3 regions of the Micromonospora sp. WMMC250 genome follow, and region 2 is predicted to be linked to each of the others. Evidence: riboswitches for the same ligand, from Rfam matches in the RefSeq annotation. Region 2 holds a riboswitch; each other region holds the start of a gene.
The links. A riboswitch is a leader RNA that binds a small molecule or an ion and turns the genes downstream of it on or off. The one in region 2 is predicted to bind cobalamin.
Positions count from the first base shown of each region.

Region 1: another riboswitch for cobalamin. It lies ahead of O3438_RS02975 (ribonucleoside-diphosphate reductase subunit alpha); the one in region 2 lies ahead of cobN (cobaltochelatase subunit CobN).
Region 3: another riboswitch for cobalamin. It lies ahead of O3438_RS09200 (acyl-CoA thioesterase); the one in region 2 lies ahead of cobN (cobaltochelatase subunit CobN).

Region 1 covers NZ_JAPZBJ010000002.1:786,025-793,450, reverse strand. The annotation lists gene O3438_RS02975 (ribonucleoside-diphosphate reductase subunit alpha) at 1-2,051, opposite strand, end outside; cobalamin riboswitch at 2,242-2,455, opposite strand; gene O3438_RS02970 (enolase C-terminal domain-like protein) at 3,090-4,484, shown strand; gene O3438_RS02965 (FadR/GntR family transcriptional regulator) at 4,492-5,217, shown strand; gene O3438_RS02960 (aldo/keto reductase) at 5,227-6,225, opposite strand; gene O3438_RS02955 (ATP-binding cassette domain-containing protein) at 6,263-7,081, opposite strand; gene O3438_RS02950 (ABC transporter substrate-binding protein) at 7,081-7,426, opposite strand, start outside.
Region 2 covers NZ_JAPZBJ010000002.1:1,526,721-1,534,146, reverse strand. The annotation lists gene O3438_RS06620 (aldo/keto reductase) at 1-925, opposite strand, end outside; gene O3438_RS06615 (helix-turn-helix transcriptional regulator) at 1,054-1,899, shown strand; gene O3438_RS06610 (hypothetical protein) at 1,888-2,598, opposite strand; gene O3438_RS06605 (RNA polymerase sigma factor) at 2,591-3,046, opposite strand; gene O3438_RS06600 (hypothetical protein) at 3,294-3,629, shown strand; cobalamin riboswitch at 4,241-4,417, shown strand; gene cobN (cobaltochelatase subunit CobN) at 4,678-7,426, shown strand, end outside.
Region 3 covers NZ_JAPZBJ010000002.1:2,132,142-2,139,567, forward strand. The annotation lists gene O3438_RS09185 (ABC transporter ATP-binding protein) at 1-78, shown strand, start outside; gene O3438_RS09190 (ABC transporter ATP-binding protein) at 75-755, shown strand; gene O3438_RS09195 (zinc-dependent alcohol dehydrogenase family protein) at 768-1,754, opposite strand; gene O3438_RS09200 (acyl-CoA thioesterase) at 1,899-2,345, opposite strand; cobalamin riboswitch at 2,532-2,745, opposite strand; gene O3438_RS09205 (copper resistance CopC family protein) at 2,874-5,012, shown strand; gene O3438_RS09210 (copper chaperone PCu(A)C) at 5,078-5,680, shown strand; gene O3438_RS09215 (Dyp-type peroxidase) at 5,704-6,912, shown strand; gene O3438_RS09220 (copper resistance CopC family protein) at 6,909-7,426, shown strand, end outside.

The sequences.
Region 1 (7,426 bases), 740 kb from region 2:
GCCCGCTGCGGCAGCTCCCACGCGGTGCGGAACAACTCCCGGACGCCGGCCGGCAGCTCGGCGATGTCCTGCACCGACCCCTCGGCCCGCTTGATCGCCGACCGGATCCGGTCGGTCCACAGACCACGGGCCTTCAGCTCGCGGACCAGAGCGGTGTTGACCTGGAGGAACTCCCCGGACAATGTCTCGCGCTTGAACAGGTTCGACACCTGCGGCTCGATGCACTCGTAGCACCCGGCGATCGAGGCGATGGTGGCGGTCGGGGCGACGGCCACCAGCAGCGAGTTACGCAGCCCGTGCGCCGCGACCCGCTCCCGCAGGGCGTCCCACCGCGCGGTCTGCGTACCCTCGACACCCCACAGGTCGGGCTGCAACTGACCCCGCGCGGCCCGGGTCTGCGGGTACGTCGGGTGCGCGCCGTACTGTCGGGCCAGGTCGGCGGAGGTCTCCAGCGCGGTCAGGTACAGCTCCTCGCTGACCCGGGTGGACAGCTCCCGCGCGGCGGGCGAGTCGAACGGCAGCCGCAGTGCGAAGAAGACGTCCTGCAGGCCCATCAGCCCGAGCCCGACCGGCCGCCAGCGGGGGTTGCTCGCCGCAGCCTGCGTGGTCGGGTAGTAGTTGATGTCGATGACCCGGTCGAGGAAGGTCACCGCGGTACGCACCGTGGCGCGCAGCCGCTCCCAGTCGATGTCACCGTCGACGAGGTGGGCGGCGAGGTTCACCGAGCCGAGGTTGCACACGGCGGTCTCGGCGTCGCTGGACACCTCGACGATCTCGGTGCAGAGGTTGGACAGGTGCACCACGTTGCCCGGTTCGGCGGTCTGGTTGCACAGCCGGTTCGACGCGTCCTTGAAGGTCATCCACCCGTTGCCGGTCTGCGCCAGGGTGCGCATCATCTTCCCGTACAGCTCCCGCGCCGGGACCTGCCGGACGTAGCGGCCCTGCGCCTCGGCCTCGCGGTACGCGGCGTCGAACCGTTCTCCCCACAGGTCGGGCAGCTCGGGCACCTCGTGCGGGTCGAACAGCGACCACATCTCGTCGGCCTCGACGCGGCGCATGAACTCGTCCGGCACCCAGTTGGCCAGGTTCAGGTTGTGGGTGCGGCGGGCGTCCTCGCCGGTGTTGTCCCGCAGCTGCAGGAACTCCTCGATGTCCGGGTGCCACGGCTCCAGGTAGACGCACGCCGCGCCCTTGCGCCGGCCGCCCTGGTTGACCGCCGCGACGCTCGCGTCCAACGTGCGCAGCCACGGCACGATCCCGTTGGACTGCCCGTTGGTGCCGCGGATCAACGCGCCTCGGGAGCGGACCCGGGAGTACGCGATGCCGATGCCGCCGGCGAACTTGGACAGGTTGGCGACTTGGGCGTACCGGGCGTAGATCGAGTCCAACTCGTCGAGCGGTGAGTCGACCAGGTAGCAGGAGGACATCTGGGTGTGCCGGGTGCCGGAGTTGAACAGCGTCGGTGAGCTGGGCAGGTACGCCAGGCTGGACATCAACCGGTAGAAGCCGACCGCCTCGTCCGGCGTACGGGACAGGCCACAGGCCACCCGCAGCAGCCAGTACTGCGGGGTCTCCAGCACGAACCGGCTGGTGGGGTGGCGCAGCAGGTACCTGTCGTAGACAGTGCGGAGGCCGAAGTACTCGAACCGCCGGTCGCCGTCCGGGTCGACGGCATCGTCGAGCACCGCGGCGTGCGTGGCGACGAACGCGGCGGTGTCGTCTCCGATCAGGCCCTCGGTGTGGCCGGTCCGGATCGCCGCGCTGAACGAGGCCATGCCCTGCCGACGCACCTCCTTGTCGACGTAGCCGGCGAGCAGCCGGGCGGCGAGGCGCGAGTACTGCGGTTCCTCACCGATCATCTCGGCCGCGGTCTGAATGGACAGCCGGTCCAGTTCGGCTGTCGTCGCGCCGTCGTACAGGCCGCTGATCGTGCGGGTGGCGACGCGCATCGGGTCGACGTCGGTCAGGTCGTCGGCCCACCGCTCGACCGCCCGGACGATCTTGTTCACGTCCACGGGTTCGGTGCCGCCGTCGCGCTTGCGGACCTGCATCGGCGTCCGCCGCAGTGCCGCGTCGGCGCCGGCCGGGACTACCTCGGTGACTGTCACCACTCGCTCCTCGGAGTTCGAGACCTGGAGGTCCGAACACGCGGAGACAGACACCGACGGACGCCACGCCGGCGGCGTGGGTCAGGTGGCGTCAGCCGTCCCACGCGGCCTCGGACCGCCGCACACCCGGGTGCGGGTACGCGGCGCGCTGGCAGGTCTTCGGACTCGTGGGCACGACCGGGCTCGCCGGTCTCCTACCGGCCGTCGCTTCCCAGACCGTGCGGTCCAGTGCTGATGACGGCTGTCGTTCCCACTCACCGCTGCGGGACAGTCCCGGATTTCCACCGGGTTCCCTCTTGCCTCGACCGCCCCGGGTGAGCGGTCGAACCAGCTGCGTTCGACACCATATATAGGGACGCAGCGGTTGTCACACCCCACATGTCGGTGTCGGCGTGTCGGCGGCGGAGGCGGTGACGACCGTCACCCGACCGCGCCCCGCCGCCCGACCTCCGGGCGGCCGACGCCGGCGGGAGGTGGCGGTCAGCGGCGGGACAAGGCCGCGGGATGGCCGAACAACGGTCCACAAAGATGTGATGTATGCAGGATCCAGATGTAAGGAACGTTGCTCATAACCCGCGGTCGATGTCGGCAGTCAGGGTGAACATCCAATCTTCAAAACCCTCGGTCGGGCGCTGACCCCGACCCTCGTTCCGACCGGCGCACCGCCGCCCAGCATTCGACACGTTCCACGGGCCGGGGTTCCACTTCGAACAGCACGCGCCCACCACCAGCGGTTAAGGTTTCGACCGCAGTGCCCATGCGCGAACGTGGGCCGCAACGGCGGGGCACCGCCGCCGTGACGGCGGTCGCTCGGCGTCCGAACACGCCACGTGGGAAGCGCCTCCCGCCAGACGTCCGATCCCGATAAGAAACATTGGATGTCTGCATCGGTCAGGTGATCGACGTCGTTGACGCACCTGAACCAGCCTCCGTATACTTCGATTGATCATCTGATCTTTTGCCTAGTCGGGCGAGGAGCGCATGCCGCAGATCACTGCTGTCACCGTCGAGGACGTCCGCTTCCCCACCTCCCTGACCGCTGACGGGTCAGACGCCATGAACAAGGACGGCGACTACTCGGCGGCCTACGTCGTCCTGCACACCGACGGCACCGACAGCGTGGGCGCGCCGCTCGCGGGCCACGGCCTGACCTTCACGATCGGTCGGGGCAACGACATCGTCGCCGCCGCGGCGGTCCACCAGGCACAGCTCCTCGTGGGCCTGGACGTGGCGACGATGGCGGCCGACATGGGGGCGGTCTACCGCCTCCTCACGTCCGACTCGCAGCTGCGGTGGCTCGGGCCCGAGAAGGGCGTCGTCCACCTGTCGCTCGCGGCCGTGCTGAACGCCTCGTGGGACCTGGTGGCCCGGCTCGCCGACAAGCCGCTGTGGCGGCTCCTGGTCGACATGACCCCCGAACAACTCGTCGACATCGCGGACCTGCGCTACCTGTCCGACGCGCTCACCCGGGACGAGGCACTGGCCATCCTGCGGGCCAAGGAGAGCACGAAGGCCGACCGCCTCGCCGAGCTCCACCGGACCGGCTACCCCGCCTACACCACCTCGGCCGGCTGGCTCGGCTACGGCGACGACAAGCTGCGCCGGCTGTGCCAGGAGGCCGTCGACAGCGGATACGGCTACGTCAAGCTCAAGGTGGGCGCCAACCTCGACGACGACATCCGTCGGTGCGCGATCGCCCGGGAGATCCTGGGCCCGGACCGCAACCTGATGATCGACGCCAACCAGGTGTGGGACGTCGGCCAGGCCATCGAGTGGGTCACCGCCCTCGCCCGGTTCACACCGCTGTGGATCGAGGAGCCGACCAGCCCCGACGACATCCTGGGCCACGCGGCCGTCCGCCGGGCGGTCGCCCCGATCGGCGTCGCCACCGGCGAGCACTGCCACAACCGGGTGATGTTCAAGCAGCTGTTCCAGGCCGGGGCCATCGACTTCTGCCAGTTGGACACCGGCCGGCTGGCCAGCATCAACGAGATCGTCGCCGTGCTGCTCCTCGCCGCGAAGTTCGACGTGCCGGTCTGTCCGCACGCCGGCGGCGTCGGGCTGTGCGAGATGGTCCAGCACGTGTCCGTGCTCGACTACGTCGCGGTCTCGGGAGACCTCACCAACCGGGTCACCGAGTTCGTCGACCACCTGCACGAGCACTTCACCGACCCGTGCGTCATCCGTGACACCGGCTCGGGCAGCGGTTACGTCCTGCCCGACCAGCCCGGCTACTCCACCCGGATGCGCCCCGAGTCGATCGCGCTCTACCGCTTTCCCGACGGCCACTACTGGGCGGCGGCGGACCCGACTACCGTGTCATCTCCGGAGCCGTACGTGATCGCGGGTGGGACGGCCACATCCGCTGGCCGCTAGGGGGACCATGTCACGCACCGACGAAGTGGTGAACGGCATCAAGCAGATGATCCTGGACGGGAAGTTCAAGCCCGGGGACCGCCTGCCGATCGAGAAGGACCTCGCCGAGTCCCTCGGTGTCTCGCGCGGCTCACTGCGCGAGGGAATGTCGGCCCTGTCGATCCTCGGCATCGTCAACATCCGCCAGGGTGACGGCACCTACGTCACCAACCTCGACGCGCCGCAACTGCTGGCCCCGATGGGCTTCGTGGTGGACTTCCAGGGTCAGGACGACCCTCGACACATCCACACCGTCCGGCGGCTGCTGGAGTGCGAGGCCGCCCGGTTGGCCGCCACCAGGATCACCGACGAGGCCCTCGCCCAGGCCGGGGAGCTGCTCGACGAGGCCGCCCGAATGGTCGGCCAGTCACCGCAGGACCACGAACGCATCCTCGAGATCGACATCGCCTTCCACCGGATCATCGCCGTGCACGCCGAGAATCCGGTGCTCGTCGGGCTCATCGAGGCGTTCGCCGGTCGCACCATCCGCGGGCGGCTCTGGCGGAGCCTGCACGAGGAGGGCGCGGACCGGCGTACCCATGACGAACACGTGGCGATCCTCAAGGCCCTCGTGGCGCGTGACCCGGAGCGGGCCCGCACCCGGATGGCCAACCACCTGATCGGTGTGGAGGAGTCGTTGCACGGATTGCCCGACGACGGTGACCCGACCACCACCGAGATGACGGGCCCCTGACCGCTGACGCTACGGCTGCACGTCGAGCAGCCCCGCCTCGTACAGCGCCGCCCAGAGCTGATCCGGGACGTCGGTGTCGAACCGGCGCAGGGTCTCGGTCACCTGGACCGCGTCACGCACGCCGACCACTGTCGAGACCACGGCCGGGTGCCGACGGACGAACGCCAACGCCGCCTGGGGCAGCGTGACCCCGTACGTCTGGCAGACCCGCGCTATCCGCCGGGCCTGACCGACCACCTCCACCGGCGCCCGCTGGTAGTTGTAGGCGGCGTCGCTGGGCGGCAGGTCCCGGGCCAGCAGCCCGGAGTTGTAGACCCCGGCGATCACCACACCGACGCGACGGGCCTGCGCGGCGGGTAACAGGTCGGTCAACGCGCCCTGCTCCAGCAGCGTGTACCGGCCGGCGCACATCACCACGTCGACGTCGGTCTCCGTGACGAAGCGGGCCAGCATCGCGGACTGGTTCATCCCCGCGCCGATCGCGCCGATCACGCCCTGCTCGCGCAGCTCCACCAACGCCGGCACCGCCTCGTACGCGGCCTGCTCCCAGTGGTCGTCCGGGTCGTGCAGGTACACCACGTCGATCCGGTCCAGGCCGGTGCGTCGAAGGCTCGCCTCCACCGACCGGTGTACGCCGTCCCGGCTGAAGTCCCAGACCCGCCGGTGGTCGGCGGGCACGTCGAACCCCTCCGGGTCACGCAGGTGCGCGGTCTCCGGCGACGGCACCAGCAGCCGACCGACCTTGGTGGACACCACGTACTCGGCACGGGGTCGGGAGCGGAGGGCGGCACCCAGACGCCGCTCGGACAGGCCGAGCCCGTAGTGCGGCGCGGTGTCGAAGTATCGGACACCCCCGGCCCACGCGGTGTCCACCGCTGCGGCGAACGCCTCGTCCGACGTCCTCCGGAAGAGATTGCCGCCCTGCGAGGCACCGAATCCCAGTGGGCTGAACCGCACCTGTGGGCGGGCGGTGTCCACCGCGGTCCGCCGACCGAGGGGGCCGGTCACCGGCTGCGCCAGCCGCCGTCGGCCGGGACGTTCGTCGTCACCGCTCGTCCCGGTCCGTGCTGGTGCTCCCGGTCATCGCCGCCACCAGGTCGTCGGTGGTGACCTCGTCGGCGCGGAGTTGGGCCGCGCGGCGGCCGAGGCGCAGCACCTCGACCCGGTCGGCGATGTCGAGCACCTGCGGCATGTTGTGGCTGACCAGCACCACCGACATGCCGGCGTCGCGGGCGCGCCGGACGACGTCGAGAACCCGCCCGGTCTGGACCACGCCGAGCGCCGCGGTGGGTTCGTCGAGGATGACCACGTTGGTGGCCCAGATGATGGCCCGGGCCACCGCGACACACTGCCGTTGCCCACCGGACAACATGGCGATCGGGGTGGTGACCCGGGGGATCCGCACACCGAGTTCGTCCAGGGCCGCTGCCGCGCCCTGCCGCATGGCGCGCTTGTCCAGCAGGCCCAGCCGACCGAGTGGTCCGGAGCGGAGGATCTCCCTCCCGAGATACAGGTTGGCGGCCACGCTGAGGTCGTCGGCGACGGCCAGATCCTGGTAGACGGTCTCCACCCCCGCGCGCCGGGCGTCGACCGGCGTCGAGAACTGCACCGGGCGGCCGCCCACGCGGATCTCGCCCTCGTCCGGTGGGTGCACACCGGAGAGCGTCTTGATCAGAGTGCTCTTCCCGGCGCCGTTGTCGCCGATCAGCGCGACGACCTCACCTCGGTGGACGGTGAAGTCGGCGCCCCGCAGCGCCTCGACGTGTCCGAACCGTTTGACGATGCCGCGAGCTTCCAGGACCGGCGCTTCCCCGCCGGATGACAGTTCGTCGGTGTCGGCGGTGGCCGTCGGAGTCGTTCCCATCACTGCACCGGGGGGTTGGCGCAGCTGGGCTCGAGCACCGCCTTGATCTCCGCCGTGTCGATGTTCTCCTTGGTGACGAAGGTGACGCCGGTGTCGGCCGACGCGAGGGGCGCCTTGTCCCGGAGGTGCTTGACCATCTTGTCGACGCCGAAGTAGCCCATCTTGAACGGGTTCTGCACGACCAGGGCCGAGATCTGGCCGCTGCGCAGCCCGGCCACCTCGTCCGGGGCGGCGTCCCACCCGATGATGACGATCTTGCCCGACTTGCCCGCCGCCTGGATGGCCTGGGCGGCGCCGAGCACGCTCGGCTCGTTGGCCGCGAAGATGCCCTTGAGGTTGGGGTTG
Region 2 (7,426 bases):
CCTTCGGCACGGCCGCCTCGATCTCTTCGAGATCATCGGCCGACAGGTTCACGTCCAACGCCGGCAACGCCTCGGTCAGCCGCTGCCGGGTGCGCGCACCGACCAACGCAACGATGGACGGGTGCTGCGCCGCCACCCACGCGATCGCCAACTGCGCCACCGTGCACCCCTTCGCGTCAGCGACCCTGCGCAACGCCTCGACCAGGGCGAGGTTGTGCGACGCGTTCCCGGCGGAGAAGCGGGGACTGTGGTTACGCGGATCGTCCGCGCGCCCCGGCACCCAGTTCCCCGAGAGCAGGCCACGGCCCAGCACCCCGTACGCGGTCAGCCCGATGCCCAGCTCCCGCAGCGTGGGCAGCACGTCGGCCTCGACCGCCCGCGACAGCAGCGAATACTCAATCTGAAGATCAGCAACCGGATGTACGGCGTGCGCCCGCCGGACGGTCTCCGCGTCAACCTCGGAAAGCCCCACATACCGTACGTAACCGGCGTCGATCATCTCCTTGATCGCACCGATCGTGTCCTCGATCGGCACCGACCGGTCGAGCCGGGCCGGCCGGTAGATGTCCACGTGGTCGACGCCGAGCCGCGTCAGTGAGTAGCCCAGGAAGTTCCGCACCGAAGCCGGGCGGGAGTCCTGACCGGCGAACCGCATGCCCGGCCCCACCTGCTGCCCGAACTTCACACTCAGCAGATAGCTGTCCCGGTCACGTCCCCGCAACGCCTCCGACAGCAGCAGCTCGTTGTGCCCCATGCCGTAGAAGTCACCGGTGTCGACCACCGTGACCCCCGCGTCCAGTGCGGCCCGTACCGTGGCGATGCTCTCCTCGCGATCGGCCGGACCGTACGCGCCCGACATGCTCATCGCCCCCAGCCCTACCGCGGAAACCGTGGGACCCGTGTTGCCCAGAGTGCGTGTCTGCATCGAAACTCTCCCTCATCGGTCGATCTCGGCTCCACCATGCGCCGCTTTCCGGCCCGCCGGCAGCGGAGCGCTTATCGTGGGAGCGCCACTCCCTGGCTCGGTGCCCAGTCCCGAGGGAGCATGGACGCATGCAGCGTGAGCAGCTCGCCGACTTCCTGCGGCGCCGGCGCGAGGCCATCCGCCCCGCCGAGGTCGGCATCGTCGACGGCCCTCGCCGCCGCACCGCCGGCCTGCGCCGCGAGGAGGTCGCCATGATCGCCGGCATGTCCGTCGACTACGTCGTCCGCCTTGAGCAGGGCCGCAGCAGTCAGCCGTCGACCCAGCTGCTGGGCGCCCTGGCCCGGGCCCTGCGTCTGACCGACGACGAGCGAAGCCATCTGTTCCACCTGGCCGGCCACCAGCCGCCGCCCGCCGACGGCATCGCGCGCCTGGCCCGGGCCGGCCTGGTCCGCCTGCTCGACCTGGTGGGCGACACCCCCGCCATGGTCCTGTCCGACCTCGGCGAGGTCCTGGCGCAGAACCGCATGTCGATCCTGCTCACCGGCGACCACACCGGGCTGACCGGTGACCGCCGCTACGTCGCCTACCGCTACTTCACCGACCCGGCCATCCGCGACCTCCACGGCCCCGAGGAGTGGCAACGGCACGCCCGCCAGCAGGTCGCGGACCTGCGCGCGGTGGCCGGCCGGAGGGCCGGCGACCCGGCCGTGACCGGCCTGATCGAACGGTTGCGGTCTGCGAGCGACGACTTCCGGCGGCTGTGGGCCGAGCACGAGGTGGCGGTGCGCCGGGCCGACCGCAAGACGTTCCTGCACCCGCGCGTGGGCCGCGTCACGATGGACTGCGAAACCCTGGTCACCCCCGACCTCGGCCAGCAGCTGCTGGTGCTGACGCCGGCCGACGCCGAGGCCCGGGAAAAGCTTGAGCTGCTGCGCGTGCTGGGGGTCGAGGAGTTCCCGGCGTTAGCGCAGTGAGCGAGCGATCTCGAGCGCGTCGGCCTTGCTGAGGGACCCTTCGAGCCGGTAACTCACGTCGGCGTCCCGCCAGATCAGCGTCGAGGCGGCCAGTCGAGCGGTCTCCTCGCGGACCTCGCCCGCCCGGTCCACGTACGACAACACGTGTGGTCGGTCGACCCAGACCGCGAAGTCACCGCCGACCTGTGTCCACTCCGCCCCCGGCGGGGTGACCTCCTTGTGGAAGGCCAGGTTGAGGCGACCGTCGAACGCGTCGATGCGCAGCGCGCCCCCGCCGTAGAGCAGCGTCGCCACCCGGCAGACACCCGAAGGGTCGGGATCGGCGACCAGCACCTGCTCGGGAGGACCCAACGACGCCGGTAGCCGGATCGGGAACCGCACCGCCCGCTGCGCCTCGTCCAGGGCGACGGTCCGCTGCGCGGGAAACGGCGACGGGGTGCCGGCGGCCGGCGTCGGGGCGGACGAGGTGGCGATGCTGACACCGGCGAAGCGAAGCAGCCCGGCGACGGCGTCCGCGACGGCGGCCCGCGTCGGCGGCACCAACGCGACCAAGAGGGCGACCAGCGCCGCCGCGGCGAGCGGACGCCACCGGCGCACGGGCCTGTCGAGTCGTACGCGGACACGGGCGGTCACGTCGGGCGGCTCGGGTGTCTCCAGCCAGGCGGACAGGTCGCGCAACTCCCGTTCGAGGTCACCCATGCCGGACCTCCTCCCGGTCGAGGAGGCCGCGGAGTTTCGCCAGCGCCCGGGAGGTGCGCGACTTCACCGTCCCCCGGGGCCAGCCCAGTGCCGCCACCGTCTCCTCCTCGGTGAGATCGAGGAAGTACCGACAGACGATCACCTCGCGGTCCCGCACCGGCAGTTGCCGCAGGGCCCCGACCAGCGCATCCCGGCGCTCCCCGGCGAGGACCGCGCCGACCGCCCCGTCCTCGGCGATCTCCGACGTCGGGTCGGCCGCCGCCGCCCGCAGGACGAGCCCGTCCCGCCGGCCCCGGGACCGGTGCAGGTTGCGGGTCTCGTTGGCGACGATCGCGAGCAACCACGAGCGGAAGGACGAGTCGCCCCGGTAACGGGACAGCTTGCGGTACGCCTTCACGAACGCCTCCTGCGTGACGTCCTCGGAGTCCGAACCGGCGCCGAGCAGCACCGCCGTCCGGTACGCGGACGCGGTGTGCCGGGCGACCAGGAGGTCGTACGCCTCCAGGTCACCGGCCCGAGCGCGGGTGACGAGAGTGTCGTCGTCCAGGGGAGGCCTCCGTTCGGATCACACTCATGACACCGCCCACGCGTCGCGGGTTCCACCCGGCGCGGGTCAGGTTGCTCCCACCCGGCGTGCAGCGTATTGCCAGGATTCGGTGGTGCACTGGGAGAGGTGTCGAGGAGAGGGGCTGGTCATGAGCTGGTTCAATCGCCGGGCACGGGGTGCCGAGGCGACCCCGACGAAGCTGGACCGGGAGGCGACCCGCGAGGACCTCGCGGCGTTGGAGGCGTTCGTCGCCAGCCGCCGGGGTGTGGAGTTCTACCTGGAGCCGGAGACCACGGCGACGGACACCACCGTGGTGGCGATCGCCCACGACGGTGAGTGGATCCGCCGGCGCACCGGTACGCCCCGGGCGGCGGGGACCATCGCCCGCAAGCACGCGGTGCCGCTGTACGAGGCCGCCCGCACCGGCTACCCGGAACGGATGCGGGTGTGGAACCGCGCCCACCCGGAACGCCACGCCCGGTGAGGCTCGCCTGCTCAGGCGTCCTCGACGGCTGACCGGGCCTGTTCGGCGCGCACCTGCTCGTCCAGGTAGTGGACGGGTGCGGGTGGAGATGAGCCAGCGTGGTTGCGGTAGCCCGGCGGCGGCGAGCGCGATCTGGATCTCGCGGGCGTGCGCGGGGCTCTGCCCGGCGTCGATCATCACATCGCCGCGCTCGTCGACCACGACGGCGACGCCGGCCTGGACGGCCTCCGGGTCGGGATCGCCCGGACAGATCCAGACATGGCCGGCCAGGTGGTGGAGCTGCGGGGCGACCATGGTGATCGACCTCCGGAATTGATCGCGGACGTTGCTGCGGCGTGCGCCGATCGTGGGTGACGGTGCCGCGCGGCACCGTTCCGACGGGCGATCGGCGCAGGCCAGAGTAGGTCCGGCCATCCTTTGCTCTGCATACCTGGAGGCACCGGTGACGGTCCGTGTCCGGTGCGGATAGGTATGCAGAGCAAAGGGCCCGGGGCATTCATCCGGGGCATTGCGACAGCGCGCATCCGCCGTCACGGTAATCGCTGAAGTTCGATGGATGACGGCCGTCGGGCCGGGTCGGAGCGGCGTTGACCCGCAGCGCAGGGGTGTGGCAGCATTCGCGGCCTGACGGCAGTGAAGGAAGTCGGTGCGATTCCGACGCGGTCCCGCCACTGTCACCGGGGAGTGATCCCCCCTCGTGCGCCACGGCCGTGTGTCTGCGGTTGGAAGGCCGGGGGAGAGCGTCGATCCGGAAGCCAGGATACTTCGGCCGTCGGGACGTACCCCAGGGCGTGGACACCCGAGGAGGACCCGATGACGCACGGCGTCTCATTCATCGACGAACTTCGTCATGGCTCGCACGGTGGGCGATTCACCGCCCCCGCGACCGGTCACGCTCCGCTGAGCTGAGCGCCGCCCGCCGCCGACCGGCCCCGCCGCTCGCGCCCGCGAGTCGTCCGCCCCGCCGTCGTACCGGCTGACGCCGCACCCACCCGCATCGTCGCGGTCACCCTCGTGGTGGCCGGGGCGTCACTCCCCGGAGCCCGCCGTGCGCATCCTGCTACTGTCCACCGCTGACACCGACCTGCTGGCCGCCCGCGCCAGCGGCGCCGACTACCGGCTGGCCAACCCCGCCCGGGTCGCCGCCGACGAGGTGCCCGCCCTGCTCGACGGCGTGAACCTCGTCGTCGTACGCCTGCTCGGCGGCCGACAGGCCTGGCCGGACGGCCTGGCGGCGGTGCTCGCCACCGGCGTGCCGACTGTCGTGCTCGGCGGTGAGGCGCTGCCCGACGCGGAGCTGATGGCCATCTCCACGGTGCCGTCCGGGGTCGTCAGCCAGGCGCTCGCCTACCTGGTCGAGGGCGGGCCGGACAACCTGGGGCAGCTGGCCCGGTTCCTCTCCGACACGGTGCTGCTCACCGGCGAGGGGTTCGACCCGCCCACACCCACCCCGGCGTACGGCGTGCACCGTGAGTACCCCACGAATCCGGAGCAGCCCACCGTCGGGATCGTCTTCTACCGGGCGCACGCCCTCGCCGGTAACACCGGCTTCGTCGACGTGCTCGCCGACGCGGTCCGCGAGGCCGGCGGCAACCCGCTGCCGATCTTCTGCGGCTCGTTGCGAGGGCTGACCACGGGGTCCGGCCCGCTCGGGCTCTTCGCCCGCTGCGACGCCCTGCTGGTCACCGTCCTCGCGGCGGGCGGCGCGGTCGCCGCGGACGCCTCCGGCGGTGGCGACGAGGACGCCTGGGACGTCGGCGCCCTGGCCGCCCTGGACGTGCCGATCATCCAGGCGCTCTGCCTGACCAGCACCCGCAAGCAGTGGGCCGACAGCGACGCCGGACTGTCCCCGTTGGACGCCGCGATGCAGGTGGCCATCCCGGAGTTCGACGGCCGGATCATCACCGTGCCGTTCTCGTTCAAGCAGATCGACTCCGACGGGCTCTCGGTCTACGCCGCCGATTCCGAGCGGGCCGCCCGGGTCGCCGGGATCGCGGTGCGCCACGCCCGGCTGCGGTACCTTCCCAACCCGGACAAGCGGGTGGCCGTGGTGCTCAGCTCGTACCCCACCAAGCACTCCCGGGTCGGCAACGCCGTCGGGCTGGACACCCCGGTCTCGGCGGTCCGGTTGCTGGCCGCGCTGGCCGAGGACGGCTACGACCTGGGCGACGCGCCGCCCCCCGCCGACGGGGACGCGTTGATCCACGCGCTGATCGCCGCCGGTGGGCACGACGTGGAGTGGCTCACCCCGGAGCAGTTGGCCGCCGCCGAGGCCCGGATACCGGGGGACACGTACCGGCGGTGGTTCGACCAGGTTCCCGCCGAGCTGCGCGATCGGATGCGGGAGCACTGGGGTGAGCCGCCCGGCGAGCTGTACACCGAGGGCGGGGACATCGTGCTCGCCGGCCTGCGCTTCGGCAACGTGGTGCTGCTGATCCAGCCGCCGCGCGGCTTCGGGGAGAACCCGATCGCCATCTACCACGACCCGGACCTGCCGCCCAGCCATCACTACCTGGCCGCGTACCGCTGGTTGGCCACGCCGGCCGCCGACGGCGGCTTCGGCGCGGACGCCGTGGTGCACCTGGGCAAGCACGGCACCCTGGAGTGGTTGCCCGGCAAGGGTCTCGGTCTGGCCGCCGACTGCGCGCCCGACACGGTCCTCGGTGACCTGCCGCTGGTCTACCCGTTCATCGTCAACGACCCGGGCGAGGGCACCCAGGCCAAGCGGCGGGCACACGCCGTTGTCATCGACCATCTGGTGCCGCCGATGGCCCGTGCCGAAACCTACGGCGACCTGGCCAAACTGGAACAACTGCTCGACGAGTACGCCACCGTGCAGGCCCTCGACCCGGCGAAGGTGCCCACCGTGCGGGCGCAGATCTGGGACCTGGTGCGCGCCGCCGAACTGCACCACGACCTGCACGCCGAGGCGATGCCCGACGCGGACGACTTCGACGACTTCGTGCTGCACCTCGACGGGTACCTGTGCGAGGTCAAGGACGTGCAGATCCGCGACGGCCTGCACATCCTCGCCGACGCGCCGACCGGGGAGTCTCGGATCAACCTGGTCCTCGCGGTGCTGCGCGCCCCGCAGATCTGGGGTGGCGCACACGCTCTGCCCGGTCTGCGGCAGGCCCTCGCCGTCGCCTACGGCCTCGACGAACAGGAGCTGCTCGCGTCACCGGGGCAACGACTGGCGCTGCCCAGCGCGTTGACCGACGTGGTGGACGGGCCGGCCGGCACCGCCGCCGACGCTGTCGACCTGGTCGAGGCCCTCGCCCGGCGGCTGGTCATCGGCATGGAGACGCTCGGCTGGGACGCGGACACCGTCGACGCTGTGGTCGCGGAGGTGACCGGGCAGCCGATCCCGGACGTCGCCGCGGTGCTGCGCTTCGCCGCCACCGAACTGGTCCCCCGGCTGGACCGCACCACCGACGAGTTGACCAACACCCTCGGCGCGCTCGACGGCCGGTTCGTGCCGCCCGGCCCGTCCGGTTCCCCCACCAGGGGCCTGGTCAACGTGCTGCCCACCGGCCGCAACTTCTACTCGGTCGACCCGAAGGCCATTCCCAGCCGCAACGCCTGGGACGTCGGGGTGGCCCTCGCCGACTCCCTGCTGGCGCGGCACCTCGCCGACACCGGCGCGTACCCCCGATCGGTGGGTTTGACAGTGTGGGGCACCAGCGCCATGCGCACCCAGGGCGACGACATCGCGGAGGTGCTCGCGTTGCTGGGCTGCCGGCCGGTCTGGGACGAGCGGTCGCGGCGGGTCACGGGCGTCGAGGTGGTGCCCACTG
Region 3 (7,426 bases), 610 kb from region 2:
CAGCCACCGCCGACGCCGATCGCCGGCGACGGCACTGTCGCCTGCCACCACCCGATCCGCACCGGAGCCGTCACGTGACCAGCGAACAGAACCTGCTCGCCGACGAGGTCACCGTCGGGTACGGCCGTCAGGTCGTGCTCGACGGCGTCACGGTGCGGGTCGGTCGAAACGAGACGGTCGGGCTGCGCGGCCCGTCCGGCTGCGGCAAGTCGACACTGGTCCGGGTCCTGGCCCTCCTGCACCGCCCGGACCACGGCCAGGTCAGCATCGACGGCAGGCCGGTGCACGGAGTGCGGTACGCCGTGCCGGTCGACAGGCGGACCCGCGTCGCCGTCCTGTTCCAGAGCCCGCGCGCCGCCGCCGATCCCCGGCTGAGCCTGGACGACCTGATCGCCGAACCGCTCCGTGCCGTCCGAACGCCCGAGGCGACGGTCCGGGAACGGGTGGCCGAACTCGCCGACCTCGTCGGCCTCACCGCCGACCTGCGGGGCCGACGGCCACACGCGGTGTCCGACGGGCAGTTGCAACGTGCCTGCCTCGCCCGGGCCCTCGTACACCGGCCGGACTACCTGCTCTGCGACGAGGCCACGGCGATGCTGGACGCCTCGACCCAGGCGCACGTCGCCGCCGTCATCAGCGACTACCAGCGGACCCAGCGGGCCGGTGTCCTGGTCATCAGCCACGACCAGACCCTGATGGACCGCTGGGCCGACCGGATCGTCGACCTGGACAGCGGGGTGCCGGCGCGGACCTGACGTACCGGCCGGTCAGTCGGCGATGTCCACCACGACCTTGCCCTCGGCAATGCCGTCGGCGACCACACGGTGGGCGTCCATGATGGTGTCGAGCGTGAACCGACGCCGGTCCAGTCGCGGGCGCAGCGCGCCGGCATCGGCCAACGTCGCGATTTCCCGCAGGATGTCGCCGTGGTGGTCGCGGCCCCGGCCGGTGAGCATCGGCAGCAGGGTGAACACGCCGGAGTAGGTCGCACCACGGAACGACAGCGGGGCGAGCGAGTGGGTGCCCCAGCCGAGCGCGCTGACCACGTGTCCGTGATAGGTGCGTACCGCCGCGAACGACGCGTCGAGCGTCGCGCCACCGACGTTGTCGACGACGATGTCGAACCCCTCGCCACCGGTGTGCCTCTCGACGTACTCCTCCACGCTCGTCGAGGTGTAGTCGATGGGCACGGCGCCCAGGCTCTCGATCACCCGTACGCTCGCCGGCCCGCCGGTCGCGTACACCTCGGCACCCTTCGCCTGGGCGAGTTGCAGGCCCACGTGACCGACACCGCCGGCACCGCCGTGCACCAGCACCTTCTGCCCGGGGCGGACCCCGGCGCGGTCGACAAGCCCCTCCCAGGAGGTGATCGCCGCCAGTGGCAACGCGGCGGCCTCGCGCATCGAGAGGCCGCCGGGCTTGCGGGCCAGTAACCGGGCGTCCACGGCGGCGTACTCGGCCAGCGAACCCGGTAGCCCACCCACTCCCCCGCACAGCCCGTACACCTCGTCTCCCGGCGCGAAGTCGGTCACCTCCGCGCCGACAGCGGCGACGACCCCGGCAAGGTCCAATCCGAGCACCGCGGGCGGCTGGACCCGCGCGTGCGCGGCCTGTCCGGCCTGGATCTTCGTGTCGAGTGGATTGACCCCGCTGGCGACGATCCGCACCAGCACCTGCCCCGCCCCGGGTGTGGGCTGATCGATCTCCTCGATCGTCAGCGGACTGTCGAACTCCCGCAGCACCGCTGCACGCATGACGATTCACACCCTCCGTGATCGAGACATCACGTGGACGCTATCCAACTGGGGGTGCCGCCCGGGTGACATCCGGGGTGACGGCCAGGACGACGATTCGGCGAGAGCCGCCGAACGTGGCGACGGACGGCCCAGAGCCGCCCCTCAGCCCTCGTCGGCGCCGTCGAGCAGCGCCCGCCGCAACGCCAACCGGTGCTCGCGGCGGATCTCCGCCTCCCGGTAGCGCCTCCGGTCCCCGTCGGTCTCGGGTAGCAACGGCGGTACCATCCTCGGCTGGCCGTCGTCGTCGATGGCGACCATGACCAGGTGGGCGGTGGCCACGTCGGTGGGCGGAACGGCCCGGTCCCACCGGTCGGCGGTGACCTTGACCGCGACCTCCATCGAGCTGCGTCCGGCCCAGGTGATCCGGGCGTCGACGTGCACCACGTCGCCGACCCGCACCGCGCGCAGGAACGCGGTCTCGTCGATCGCGGCCGTGACCGCCGGCCCGTCGGAGTGCCGGGCGGCGACGACCCCGGCCACCGAGTCGATGAGGTTGAGGATCCGGCCGCCGTGCACCGTGCCCATCAGGTTGGTGTGGTGCTGGTCCATGATCTGCGACAGGGTCAGGTGCGACGCCGACGGCGCTCGGCCGGCGATCGTGGCGGTGTCGTGCACAGCGGTAGTCCGTCCCTCGGGAAACCACACCACCGGTACGCGGACACCCCGACGAGGACGCGCCGACGGACGGCGCGTCACCCGCTCAGCCCACCCGCGAGGCCGACGGCGGCGCACACGGTCGTGTACGCAGCGCAGGCAGGTCTTCGGACTTGCGGGCCTGACCGGTCATGCCGGTCTCCTACCGGCCGTCGCTTCCCAGGCCGACGGCCCAGTGCTGATGACGGCGTTCGTTCCCACTCACCGCTGCGGGGCAGTCCCGGACTTTCACCGGGTTCCCTCTTACGACGCCCCGACGGTCACGACGGGGCGAACCAGCGCCGCCCGCAGCATAGCTGGCCAGGGAAGTCCCGGTACCGGGGGCACAGTGTGGGGACCGCTGCGCCCGTCGTCGGCTTTTGCTATGTGAGGAAAAAGATCGCCAGCTCTTGAAAAAAGCCTCACTCCGGTAAGGATATTCAGATGCGTCGTCTCCCTCAGACTCCGGGGCGGGTGCTCTCGGGTGTCCTCGCGCTCCTCCTCGCCTCGGCGGTCGCTCTCCTCGCGTCCGCCCAACCCGCCTCGGCTCACGGCACTCTCGCCATGTCCACGCCAGCGGGTGGGGCCACCGTGAGTGAGCCGTTGACGGCGGTGCAGCTCTTCTTCACCGAGAAGGCCGCGCCCAACGCGTTCTTCACCGTCACCGCCCCCGGCGGCATCCGGGTCGACAACAGCTGGTCGTACGGGGAGCCGAAGCCGCTGGACAAGCCGGTACGGGAGTACTTCCTGGTCAACGGGCAGTTCGAGCCACGGGAGTACACGACCGGGTTCCCCGCGACGGTGGCGGTCACCCACCTGCCGGCCAAGGGCCAGTATTCGGTGAGCTACCTGTCGGTCGCCTCGGACGGCGACACCGTGCGGGGCACGCTGACGTTCCGCTACAACGGGCCGGTGACGGCGGCACCCAAGGGGTGGAGCCCACCGACGACGCAGCCGGACCCGGCGCTGGTGGCCGCCACCGAGCAGCACGGGTCGTCCGGGCAGGCGTCGGCGGTGCCGACCACCTCGGCCCAGCCGGTGACCCCGCCGTCCGACGCTGCGGCGGCCCCGCCGACCGGGCCGGGCGAGGAGAGCGATTCCGGAGGACTGGCCTGGGCCGGCTGGGCGGCGGCGATCGCGGCACTCGTGGCGGCGGCCGGATTCGTCGTGTGGCGTCGCCGGACGGCGTCCACCGCCAAACCCACCGGCCGGGGCCGTACCTCGCCGGCGGCCTCCGGTCGACGCGCCGGCGGTGCACGTACCTCGAACCGGCCCTCCGCCGGCAAGACCAGCCCAGCCAGGGCCGCCGCCGGAAAGACGACCGCTGCCAAGTCCTCCGCCGGCAGGACGGCCGCCGCGGTGAGCGGTGTCGGCACGAAGCCCACGGGAGGTAAGCGGCGACCGGCCACCGTGCCGGCGGCGCGGACGGGCGACGCGGTCGTCACGGCCCGCACGGGCGTCGCCGTCGACCCGACGCCCGCCGACCAGGAGACGAAGGCCATCGCCACCATCGATCAGGAGGCGAAGACCCCCTCCGCCACCGACCAGAAGGCGAAGGTCCCCGCCAGCACCGACGGCGAGTCGACAGTCGAGGCCGGCTCCCGGACCGGCACGGACCTCGCGGGGATGGCACCCGGGTCTCGGCTCAGCAACGGCCACCTGGCGCTGCTCGTCGGCGGGCTGGTGGTCGCCCTGCTGGCCGGGTTCGGGCTGGCCCGCATCGGCGCCGGCGACCAGAGCCCGTCGAACACCGCCCGGCAGCCGGCCGGCGGTCCGCCGGCCTCGGGGTCGGCGGGGTCCGCGACCGACGGGCACCAACACCCGGCGGGGACCGGTCCGCACACGCACCGGGGTGACGGCGCGACGGGCGAGACGTTGGCGACCGGGACGACGGTCAGCGCCGGTGGGTACACCCTGCAACCGCTGGAGCGGTCCCAACCCGCCGGGGTACGCGCCGACTACCGCTTCCGGATCGTCGGGACCGACCGGCAGCCGGCGACCCGCTTCGCGGTCGTCCACGACAAGCCGTTGCACATGATCGTGGTGGGCCGCGACCTGACCGGCTACCAGCACGTACACCCGACGATGGCCCCCGACGGCACCTGGAGCGTCCCCCTCACGCTGGCCCAACCCGGTGGTTACCGCGTCTACGCCGACTTCTCCGTGACCGCTGCCAACGGCGCGCAGGTGCCTCTCGTGCTGGGCGTCGACCACACGGTGCCGGGGGCGCACACCCCGGCCGCGCTGCCCCCGGGGCAGGCACAGGCGACGGCCGGGCCGTACGCGGTGTCGATGAGCGGCACCCCGACGGTGGGGGTGACGGCGCCGATGCAGTTCCAGGTCCAGCGCACCGACGCGGCCGGGCCCGCGCAGTTGGAGCGTTACCTGGGCGCGTACGGGCACCTGGTGGTCGTCCGCGAGGGCGATCTCGGCTATGTGCACGTCCACCCTGAGCCGGAGCTGGTCGACGGCACTGTCCAGTTCTGGCTGACCGCGCCCAGCTCGGGCCGGTACCGGGCCTTCTTCGACTTCCAGGTGGACGGAAAGGTGCACACCGCCGAGTACACGATCAACGTGCCCTGAGCCTGGAACTTTCTCCCAGCTGCGGCCGACCATCCAGCCAGCAGCAACCATCGGAGGAAGAACACATGCTCAGCACCAGCCCGCTCGGTCCGCGCCGCCGCTCGGCCGCCGTCATCGCCGCCGCGATCCTGGCGGTGGGCGCCGCCGGATGCGGATCGTCCGACTCTCCGTCGACCGGGCAGGCGGGTCCGTCCGCGTCGTCCTCGGCCAACCCGGACGCCGGGGTGCTCGGCATTCGTGACCCGTGGGTGAAGGCCGCCGACAAGGGGATGACGGCGGCGTTCGGGACCCTGGTCAACGACGGCGACAGCGATGTCACGGTGACCGGCGCCGCGACCTCGGTGTCGCCGATGGAGCTGCACGAGATGACCATGAAGGACGGCACGATGGTCATGCAGGCCAAGCAGGGCGGCGTCGTGATCAAGGCGAAGAGCACGCACGCGCTGGAGCCCGGCGGTGACCACCTGATGCTGATGAACCTCGCCAAGCCGGTGCAGGCCGGCGACGAGTTGACGTTCACCCTGACGTTCGCCGACGGCAGGACCCAGCAGTTCACGGCCGTGGCCAAGCCGTTCACCGGCGCGCAGGAGAGCTACGCCCCCGGGCACGGCCAGCCGATGCCCGGCACGAGCGCCACGCCGGAGATGAGCATGAGCCCGGCATCGTGACCGACACGCCACCCGCCCGGCCGGTGAGCAGGCGTGGCCTGCTCACCGGCGGGGCACTGGCCGCCGGCGGAGCCCTCGCCGGCGGGGCGGCCATCGCCGCGACCCGCACCGACAGCGGGCAGTCACCGGCCGCCGCCGACACCACGCCGGTGGCGAGCATCGGCGCTCTGGTCGAGCCGTTCCACGGCGCCCGGCAGGCCGGCGTGACCACCGAACCGCAGGCGCACGCGGCATTCGTGGCGTTCACGCTGCGGGCCGGCACCGACCGGGCCGCGCTGGGCCGGATGCTGCGGCTGCTCACCGACGACGCCGCCCGCCTCACCCAGGGCAAGCCGGCGCTGGCCGACACCGAGGCCGAACTGGGGCTCCTGCCCGCCCGGCTGACAGTGACCTTCGGCTTCGGGCCCGCCCTGTACCGGGCGGCGGGCGTCGACGACCGGCGGCCCGCCTCGGTCGCCGACCTGCCGCCGTTCCGCGTCGACCGGCTCCAGCCGGCCTGGACCGGCGGAGACCTGCTGCTCCAGATCTGCGCGGACGACCCGATCAGCGTCGCCCACGCCCAACGGGTGCTGGTCAAGGACAGCCGGCCGTTCGCCACCGTCCGGTGGGTGCAGCAGGGTTTCCGGCGCAGCCCCGGCGTCGAACCGGGCGGCCACACCCAACGCAACCTGTTCGGTCAGCTCGACGGCACCGCCAACCCCCGACCCGGGGTGCCGATGGACTCCGCCGTCTGGGTGCCCGACGGGCCCGCGTGGCTGCGCGACAGCACCACTCTTGTCGTACGCCGGATCAGCATGAACATGGAGACCTGGGACCTGCTCGGCCGCACCGACCGGGAACTCGCCGTCGGCCGGCGGCTCGACACCGGCGCCCCGCTCACCGGCACCGCCGAACACGACGAGCCCGACTTCGCTGCCGCCGGCCCGGACGGGCTCACCGTCATCCCCGACTTCTCCCACCTGACCCGCGCGCACGTGACGGACGACCGGCTGAAGATCCTGCGCCGGCCCTACAACTACGACGGGGTGCCGACCGCCGAGGGCCACGCCGACAGCGGGTTGGTCTTCACTTCCTACCAGGCGGACGTCGCCCGACAGTTCCTGCCGATCCAACGCCGGCTGGCCGAGCGGGACCTGCTCAACGAGTGGACCACCCCGATCGGCTCCGCCGTCTTCGCCATCCCACCCGGCTGCCAAGCGGGCGGGTGGATCGGCGAGCAGGTGCTCGGATGAACCGGAGCCTCCACATGCCCGTACCGCCGCTGGGCCGCACCGCCGTCCGACTCGGCGCGGCGGCGCTCGCCGTCCTCGTCGCACTGCTCGTCGCGGCCGGCCCGGCCTTTGCCCACAACTCGCTGCGGGCGGCCACCCCGGTGCAGCAGTCGATGCTGACCAGCGCACCGACGGAGATCGTGCTCGAGTTCATGTCTCGGCTCGATCCCACGTTCACCACCATCGTTCTCACCGACGCCGCCAAGCGGAAGGTCGGCACGGGCGAGCCGGTGGTCGCCGGGGCGAAGGGCACCGTCCAGGTGACCGACACCCTCCCGAACGGCACGTACACAGTCGCCTACCGGGTCGTCTCCGCCGACGGGCACCCGGTGCAGGGGTCGTACCCGTTCACCGTGGCCGACCCCACGTCCAGCGCCGCGCCGGTCGTCGAGGCCGCCACGTCCAGCACGCCGTCCGCCGCGGCGGCGGTGCGACCCGACGGCGGCGGCGCGGATGCCGGCGTCCTCGTGGCGGG